Regions from separate parts of the Pseudoduganella sp. GW821-FHT11H04 genome, predicted to be linked through region 4. Evidence: riboswitches for the same ligand, from Rfam matches in the RefSeq annotation. Region 4 holds a riboswitch; each other region holds the start of a gene.

What was found. A riboswitch is a leader RNA that binds a small molecule or an ion and turns the genes downstream of it on or off. The one in region 4 is predicted to bind cobalamin.
Region 1: it holds a riboswitch for cobalamin, as region 4 does, so the genes downstream of both, AC1RTP_RS24365 (TonB-dependent receptor) here and AC1RTP_RS21480 (TonB-dependent receptor) in region 4, are expected to answer to the same signal.
Region 2: it holds a riboswitch for cobalamin, as region 4 does, so the genes downstream of both, AC1RTP_RS24440 (energy-coupling factor ABC transporter permease) here and AC1RTP_RS21480 (TonB-dependent receptor) in region 4, are expected to answer to the same signal.
Region 3: it holds a riboswitch for cobalamin, as region 4 does, so the genes downstream of both, AC1RTP_RS28415 (TonB-dependent receptor domain-containing protein) here and AC1RTP_RS21480 (TonB-dependent receptor) in region 4, are expected to answer to the same signal.

Annotation. Positions count from the first base shown of each region.
Region 1 is NZ_JBXARE010000016.1:1,471-3,662, forward strand. Features, by position in the region: gene AC1RTP_RS24365 (TonB-dependent receptor) at 1-1,121, opposite strand, end outside; cobalamin riboswitch at 1,208-1,437, opposite strand; gene bluB (5,6-dimethylbenzimidazole synthase) at 1,432-2,076, opposite strand; gene AC1RTP_RS24375 ((2Fe-2S) ferredoxin domain-containing protein) at 2,084-2,192, opposite strand, start outside.
Region 2 is NZ_JBXARE010000016.1:13,477-15,668, forward strand. Features, by position in the region: gene AC1RTP_RS24435 (energy-coupling factor ABC transporter substrate-binding protein) at 1-284, opposite strand, end outside; gene AC1RTP_RS24440 (energy-coupling factor ABC transporter permease) at 281-961, opposite strand; cobalamin riboswitch at 1,087-1,295, opposite strand; gene AC1RTP_RS24445 (DUF421 domain-containing protein) at 1,391-1,849, shown strand; gene AC1RTP_RS24450 (RpnC/YadD family protein) at 1,999-2,192, shown strand, end outside.
Region 3 is NZ_JBXARE010000029.1:5,770-7,961, reverse strand. Features, by position in the region: gene AC1RTP_RS28415 (TonB-dependent receptor domain-containing protein) at 1-892, opposite strand, end outside; cobalamin riboswitch at 962-1,182, opposite strand; gene AC1RTP_RS28410 (histidine phosphatase family protein) at 1,177-1,716, opposite strand; gene AC1RTP_RS28405 (adenosylcobinamide-GDP ribazoletransferase) at 1,707-2,192, opposite strand, start outside.
Region 4 is NZ_JBXARE010000011.1:84,721-86,912, forward strand. Features, by position in the region: gene AC1RTP_RS21480 (TonB-dependent receptor) at 1-1,002, opposite strand, end outside; cobalamin riboswitch at 1,075-1,270, opposite strand; gene AC1RTP_RS21485 (M1 family metallopeptidase) at 1,359-2,192, shown strand, end outside.

The sequences.
Region 1 (2,192 bases), on a different contig from region 4:
GATTCCGCGATCGGGTGCAGTACTCGCTGCTCCGTGGTGGCGAACAGGCCCAGCGGAGCGATACGGTCGAAACGTCCCTGCAGGCCGACCGCGTTTTCCATCGGCCGCCCGGCCAGTTCCCCAAACCAGGTATGGGTCACGTCGAAGCCCTTCATGACACGGCGCTCCGTCTGCAGCACCTGGTCACCATCGACAGGATCGTCGAGCAGGTAGGTAACGTTGTTGTACAGCGCCAGTTCGGCGCGCACGATATAGGCATGCGCCTCCGTCAAAGTGCCGTCGCCGCGCTTGCGCCATTCGCTCGAGAGGCTGTAGCGCGAAGTGCGCCCCCCGTCGTTCGGGTCGACCGCACCGAATCTATCCACCCGCCCATCCTGCACGGCGCGCAGGGGAATCTGGCTGGTCGCATGCCAACCCGACTTGTAGCCCATTGCCGTGACGCTGAAACGGTCGTCGCCGGCGCCCGAGCTGTAGCGCAGCAATCCGTTCGCCTTATGGAAGGCCTCAGGCAACTGCCACGGACCGTCGTTGTGCGCCAGTTCAAGGGCGTAGGTCAGGTTGCCTTTGCCAGCGCCCACGGAATCGGCCACCAGGCCGCGGCGATAGGCGTGTGCGCCCACGGTCAGCGAGGCAATGCCGTCATTCAGCTTCTCCGCGAGCCCCAGGTGCGCCGCACCGGCGGACGCAAAGTCGCCTTCGTCCGCGTAGTAAGGGCCCTTGCGGTAATGGATCTTGCCGACCACTTCAGGAATCAGGAAGTTCAGGTCCGTGTAGCCCTGGCCGTGGGCATGCGTACGCATATTGACCGGCATGCCGTCGACGAAAGTGGCGAAGTCGGTACCGTGGTCCAGGTTGAAGCCGCGCAGGAAATACTGGGCCGCCTTGCCGTCGCCGCTGTGCTGGGTGACGATCATGCCAGGTACGAATTCCAGGATTTCGCCCGGCCGCAATGCGGGGCGGCTGGCAATCAGCTTGGCCGTGATGGTGCCTTCGCTGGATGCGTCGGAACTGCCGACCGCGTTCTGATAATGGCCCGTGACGTGGACCGTGTTCGATGTTTCCTGCTCTTGTGCTTGTGCCTGCGCGGCAGCGCACAACGCCCCCGTGATCAGGGGGATCATTGCTTTTTTCATTTTGATTGATTGAATCGGTAATCCCGCCCACCTCCCCGTGAGCGCGACCGAACAGCGCGCGCAACGTTGCCGATGCACGCACCACCTGTCTGGCCGGTATCCGGGCTGGCAAGTCTGACCGGCTTGCCTTCCCATGCCTGCGGCACAGTGGCTTATCGAGTCGGCCTGTCGTCGAGCGACGACGCTTGCTTACCGTTGCGGGGGCAGCACACCCTGGCCTGCCGGCTGAAGCAGCGCGGCCATGTGTTTCCCGTTTAACTGCGCGCATGAACGCACGCGGGGCACCAAACGGTTGGGATTATACGTAGGGCCAGCGGTCCGTAGCAACAAGATCTTCCAGTTTGCCGCGCGTGGCCCAACCTTCCATTTCCAGCATTGGCTTTGGATAGAAGCCTGCGACATGGCCGAGGCAGATGACGGCGACCGGCTTGCCGCCTTCCGGTATGCCGAGCAAGGCAGCCAGCTTGTCCGGATCGAACAGCGAGACCCAGCCCATGCCCAGGCCCTCTGCTCGCGAAGCGAGCCACATGTTCTGGATGGCACAGGCTACCGATGCCAGGTCCATTTCGGGAATCGTGCGACGGCCGAAGACATGCTTTTCGCGCTGGTCCATCAAGGCTGCCACCAGCACTTCACCGCAATCGCGGATGCCTTCGACTTTCAGGCGCATGAATTCTTCGTTGCGTTCACCCAACGCCGAGGCGGTGGCCTGGCGCTCCTCTTCCACCAGGACGTGGATCTGCTGGCGCAGTTCCGCACTCTGGATGCGAATGAAGCGCCAGGGCTGCATCAGGCCAACACTGGGCGCCTGGTGCGCGGCGGCCAGCAGGCGTTTTAACAGGGCTTCATCGACCGGACCCGGTACGAAATGCCTTACGTCGCGCCGCTCGGCAATCGCACGATAGACGGCATCGATTTCTGCCGCATTAAAACTGCTTCTCAATTTGCTCTCACTGCTGGTGGAATACGAGTTCCTCGACCTTTTCGCCGTTGCACAGGTGCTTGTCGATGATCCGGTCCATATTGTCGGGGGTGACATTGTAGTACCAGGTGCCATCC
Region 2 (2,192 bases), on a different contig from region 4:
ACCGACGTACCGAGCCAGAAACCGATCACGCCTGCACCCAGGGCCGCTTGCAAAGCAAACAGCAAGGAGGCGATTTCGCCGCTTGGCGGTTCAAACAGGGGTGCGAACCATGGCTTGTAATTCGGCGCGATGGTGGTGATGGCTTGCTGGGCGCGCGCGTCCGCGCCGCTGAAAGCTTCAGGCGCCGTGCCACCCGGCTCTGCAGATGGCACGGCGGCGAACCACAGCGGCAGCACCGTCAACATGACGATGGCGAGCCAGATCAATGCGGTGCGCGCCTTCATGCTGTTTTCTCCTTGGCCATCGCCATGACTGGCAGCAGGCGAAGTTCATGCGCGTTGAAGCGGGCCATAGCATTCACTACCAGCACGGTCAGGAGGCCTTCGCTGATGGCGATTGGCAGCTGCGTGAGCGCGAAGATGCCGGCGAACTTGGCGAACGAAGCGCCAAAACCGCCGATTGGATCAGGAAAGGCCCAGGCCAGTTGCGCGGAGGTGGTGACGTAGGTCGCCAGGTCGCCAAGGCAGGCAGCCAGGAAGACTGCCACGGTGCGCGACAAGCCCATCGCGGCCACAGCGCGGAACACGCCATACGAGACGAAGGGGCCGACGATGGCCATCGAGAATACATTTGCGCCTAGGGTGGTCAAGCCGCCGTGGGCCAGCAGCAGCGCCTGGAACAGCAGCACCACGAAACCGACCGGCACCATCGCGGCGGGCCCGAACAGGAGCGCACCGAGGCCGACGCCTGTCGGGTGCGAGCAGCTTCCGGTCACGGAAGGCAGCTTCAGCGCAGACAGAAGGAAAGCAAATGCTGCGGCAACGCCCAACAGCATGCGCCGCTCAGGGTGCGCTTGCAGGCCGCGCCTCATGCTGCGCAGGCCCCAGGCCAGGAATGGTGCAGATGCGGCGGCCCAGCCGATGGCGTGCGCCGGCGGCAGGAAGCCTTCCATGATGTGCATTCGATACCTCCCGTCGAATGGTCTATAGGGACACCATCACGGGGGAATTAAAGGACGGTCGACGGGAGCCGGGATGCAAAACGCGGAAAGCCAGTCGACAGCGGCTTCCCTTCACCCCGGAGAATAGTGCTGGTTAAATGTGGGCCGGTATTCTGGCTCGCCTTCATCCTTCTCCAGCGCCTTCCCGCGTATTACCGCAGTGGCGCGTTGCCGGAGTCGTCAGGCTTACAGCAGCGGGGGCTGCACCGGAATGGCTGCAATTTGCAGTTTCACCGGTTTCCCGTTTAACGCGCTTCCCTGGCGGGACGCGCGCACCCAGGCCGAATAGTACAGTAAAGCGCTTGGGCGTGGCAACGCCGGGTTAACGAACGGAAGCGTGTGGCCGGGCCAGCCGGGAATGTCGTATAACCGGCTTGAAAGGAGCTGACGATGTTCAACCTCGACCTCCCGTGGTGGGAATGCATCGTGCGCGGCGCTGCGGTCTACTGCGTGCTGCTGGTCATGATGCGGCTGAGCGGCAAGCGCACCATCGGACAATTTACGCCATTCGACCTGCTGGTTGTGATGCTGCTGAGTGAATCGGTTTCGCCTGGTTTGACAGGCGGAGACAACTCGGTGGCCGGCGGCTTGATTGTCGTCGTGACGCTGGTGGCTTTGAACGCGGCGGTCGCCTTTGTCACTTCCCGCAGCAAGCGGGCCGCCGACCTGGTGGAAGGCACCGCCGTGCTTCTTGGGCGCGACGGAAAGATCTTCCGCGACGCGCTGCGTCACAACCACGTCCCCGAGAGCGACCTCGAACAGGCGCTGCGCGAAGCAGACTGCCCGAAGGAAAAGATGAAATATGCTTTCCTGGAGGCGGACGGCAAGATCACCATCCTTCAGCACTAGGAACTTGACACGTCCTTTGATCCAGATCAAAAGCCGTGCCGACGTAGCGGGGAACTACGACGCCTTTGTGTACTCAAAGGTGCATATCCTACTCCCAAAACCATGTCTCCGATCAGCTCGACGGCGCCTGGAAGTGCGCGCTGGACTGCATGCTTGAGGAGTTCTTGCTGCTTTGCTTCCCTGCCATTGCTGCCGGGCTGGAGTTCGCATGTCCAATTACCAGCCTCGACACCGAACTACATCAGCCAGCAAATGGGAGCTCCGCGCCAAGCAACGCATGCCATGCTGACCGCGTGGTGCACTGTCAAACCCTCGACGGAAGGCAAGTCTGCCTGCACATCGA
Region 3 (2,192 bases), on a different contig from region 4:
TGCCGGATTTGTCGCGCGATTGCGCCGCCTGCGTCGTCATTTGCCAGTTGCGGTTCATGCGATTGCGGGAGTACAGGGCGATGGTGTCCAGCTTTTGGGTGCTCCACGCGCGCACGGTGGCGCCGCTGTCGAAATCAGACTGCTGGTCGCTATGCAGGAACATTGCGCCCAGCCCGTGGCCCGGCGCGATTTGCCAGGACAATTGGCCGTTAGCGTGCTTGCGGTCGTAACCGTCGTCGTCCTTGTTGTAGCTGGCGCTGCCCGGCAGGGTTGCGGAGAAGCCGTCGGCGCGCTCTTGGCCCGCGCTGAGCGAGTAGCTGACGGCGCCGGCACTGCCGGAGATGCCTGCAGTGCCGGCACGCATGCCGTAGCTGCCGGCCAGCAGACTGGCATCCAGTGCCAGGCTGCCCTGGCCTTTTTTGGTGAAGATCTGGACTACGCCGCCAATGGCGTCGGCGCCGTAAAGCGTGCTTAATGGGCCGTACACCACTTCGATATGGTCAATCGCGCCCATGGGGATTGCGTTCCATGCGGCGGCGCCGCTGGTGGCCGAGCCGATTCGCACGCCATCGACCAGAACGAGCACCTGGTTGCCGTTCGAGCCGCGCAGGAATACGACCGCATTGGTGCCAGGGCCGCCGTTGCGCGTGACTTCGATGCCGCGCTGGCGCTGCAGGAGTTCGGTAATGGATCCGGCGCCGCTGCGGACGATTTCGTCCGCGCCAATGCTTAGCGAATCGCTGATGATGTCGCGCGCAGCTTGCGGCGTACGGGTAGCGGTGACGAGAACGGCATTCAGCGCGGGAGCCTCGGCTTGAGCCTGGACGGCAGGTGCGGCAACGGCCAATGCCAGCGACGCGAGGGCCGCTTGCCTGGTGGCGGGAGAAATCATGACAACTTTCGTAACTAGCCGCCGGCCCACGTCCCCGTAAGCCGGCATGAACAGGAACGGGCGCAGGGCGCGTTCCCACCTGGTCTGGCCGGTATCCGGGCTGGCAAGTCTGGCGGCCTGGCCTTCCCATGCGTTTGCACAGTGGCTAAGAGGTCGCTGCCGCACATTGAAGGCGGCACTTGCTTACCGTTGCGGGGGCAGCACACGTTGGCTGTGATGAACAGCGCCGTGTTTCCCGTTTAACTGCGTTCGAGAATTCGAATGCGAGCACCAAAACCCCGTCATTATACGGACTTGGCGGGCCAGGACAAGCGAAGGGCTTCGCAGTACTTGATCTGGTTTGGCTTTGCGGCGGCCTGTTGCAGCGGTTCGCCGGCGGCGATGGCGGCCATCAGGCGCATGGTGCCGGCGTGGCAGACGATGACGGCGTCGTGCTGCAATTGGTCGAGGAAGGATTGCACGCGGGCGGCAACTTCGCGCACGGTTTCGCCGCCGCCGGGGCGGTAGTCCAGCAGGTTGGCAGCCCAGGCGTCTACCTCTTCATGCGGAATGTCGGACCAGGGGCGAAGCTCCCAGGCGCCGAAATCCATTTCCACCAGGCGGGCGTCAGTCGTGAAATCGCCCAGCATGGAGGCTAGCGCGGTGCAGCGCCTTAAAGGGCTTGAATAGAGCCGCGCTCCGGCGGCCAGCGCCGGTGCAATTTGCGTCGCCAGCGCTGCGTGGCCGTCGGCGAGCGCCGTCGCCAGGGCGGGAATATCGCTGCTGCCGTAGCAGACGCCTGCCGCCACTTCCGGTTGCGGGTGGCGGATGAGAATCAGTTCCACGCGCAGGCCAGTGCGCCAATGTAGAACACGGCTTCCGTCAACTGCTGCACGGCGCCCAGGCAATCGCCGGTATAGCCGCCCAGCCGCTGCTGGAATTTGCGTGCAAGCCAGAATGTCGCCAACAGCATGCAGCCCAGGCCAGCCGCCAGTGCGATGGCCGGAATCCAGCCTGCGGCCACCACGGCGGCGGCAGGCAGGGCGGCCGTCAGGGCGGCGATGAGGAATTCACCACTGCCCATTTCCTGCGCCAGCGGCTTGGCCTTGCCTTCGGCGCGTGCGTATTCCATGCGCCAGATCAGCGAGCAGGCCATGAGGCGCGAGAGCGGGTGCGCTGCCAGCAGCGCGCCCAGCACGGCCATCTTCGGCAGGCTGGCCAGCGTTGCGACTTTGGTCGCCAGCATCAAGCCGATGCCGATCGCGCCGTAAGCGCCGATGCGCGAATCCTTCATGATTTCCAGCACGCGCTCGCGCGTGTG
Region 4 (2,192 bases):
GACGCCGGCTACCAGTTCGTTCAGCAGGCCATTGAACTGGCCCAGGTGGCGTACGCGCGGCGAGAACTGGGTCTGCTTGCTGTTGTAGACCGACTTGGAGCCGAAGTAAGTGGCTTCCGCGTCCTTGGTACGGTGCGACAGTTCGGCTGCGAAATCAAAGGCGCCGACTTTGTGCGACCAGGCCGCGGTGTAGCGGTCGGTGTCGACCTTGCCGAAATCTTCAGGGGTGAAGGTCTGGCGCGGATTGGCTTCGAACTGCTTTTCCGACAGGCTGCCCGGGAAACGGGTGTCCTGGCGCGCGATGTCGGCGCGCAGCGACAGGCGGCCGAAGGCGCCGTCGAATTGCAGGCCGCCGTTAAAGCGCGACTGCTTGAAATCGTTGTTGTCGCGGTAGTTGTCGGTGCGCAGGTGGCCGGCCGATGCGTCGATGGCGAAGCCGTCGAAGCCCTGCGCTACGCTGCCGCGCACTTCGCCGCTGTGGAACTGGCCCAGTTCCGTGAAGACGTTGCCGCTGCGCTTGCCCGCTTGCGGGCGCTTCGTGACGATATTGATTACGCCGCCGGTGGCGCCTTCGCCATACAGGACGCTGGCGCCGCCGCGCATGATGTCGATATGTTCCACCAGGTCGATCGGGATGGTGGACAGGGTGGCGCTGGTCAGCTCGTTCTCGCTCATGCGCACGCCGTCCAGCACGATCACCACGTTCTGGTCGCTGCTGCTGCCGAAGCCGCGCAGGTCCAGGCTGAAGTCGGCCGGGCTGCCTACCAGGCTGGTACGGCCGTACACGCCGCCGATCTTGCGGATCGCTTCATTGACGCTGGAGACGCCGGAGCGGCGAATGTCGGCCGCGCTGATGGTGCTGGCGCCGATCGGCGCCAGCGATGGGTCGCTGGCGAAGCGGGAACCGGAAATAACGACGGTATCGGATTGGGCTTGGGCCGGTGCGGCGAAGCACAGGGCTACAGCTGCGGCCAGGGCGCAGCGCGAGGAGATGAAGGTCATGATCAAACAGTAGAAAGAGTATCCGCCTGCGTCCCCGCAGCCGGAATCCACAGAAGTCGCACCCTGCGCGGGCGCGCTTCCACCTCCCTGGCCGGTATCCGGGCTAGCAAGTCTGACCGGGCCACCTTCCTGCATTGCAGTGGTTATCTGGCGCGGCCTGCCGTCGTCAATGACGGCGCTTGCGTACCGTTGCGGGGGCAGCACTATGCGTTTCCCGTTTAACTGCCCCCATGAACAGGGGGCGGGCACCAAGGCGCCGACATTATATACGCAGGCCACGGTGGACCATGAAAATCTTGGCAATTAACCGACACTCAGGCTATATTTTCGCGTTGCAAATTATTTAATGGAGACTTATGCGTATCGCACAAATTTTGGCCGCGGCCGCCCTACTCGGCGGCGTCGCGGTCCAAGCCTCGCTGTGGGCGGAAGGCGGCACTCCCGCCACCGTACCGGAAGCGGGTACCGGCATTCCACTGGCGCTGCCAAAAGCCGCTGCCGTGACCCAGCCGAGTGCCGCCAATGCCTGGGGCGGCATCCGCACCGGGAAGGAAGCCACGCTGTCCGACCGCGTGGTGGACTACAAGATCGAAGCCAGCCTGGACCCGGTCAAGCACACCGTGGACGGCAAGCAGCGACTGACCTGGCGCAACCGCAGCAACGAGCCTGTGCGCAGCGTGTACGTGCACCTGTACCTGAACGCTTTCCAGAATGCTGAAAGCACCTTCTTCACCGAGCAGCGCAAGGCCGGCTCGGGCTTCCGTTCCGGCGTCGACACCAAGGATGGCGACTGGGGCTATATGGAGCTGCGCAGCGTGCAGCAAGGCGGCGCCAGCGTGCCGTGGAAGTTCGTGCATCCGGACGGCGGCCCTGCCACCGACCAGACCGTGGTGCGCATGGACTTGCCGCAGGCGGTAGCGCCGGGCGCCAGCACCACGCTGGACATCAGCTTCTTCGACCAGTTGCCGCGCGTGGTCGCGCGCTCCGGCTACTTCGGCAGCTTCCACCTGGTGGCGCAATGGTTCCCGAAAATCGGCGTACTGGAATTGCCGGGTGAACGCGGCGCCACCGCAGTGCGCTGGAATGCGCATGAATACCACTCGCAGTCGGAGTTCTATGCCGACTTCGGCTCCTACGACGTCAAACTCACCGTGCCGAAAGCCTACACCGTCGGCGCCACCGGCGAGCAG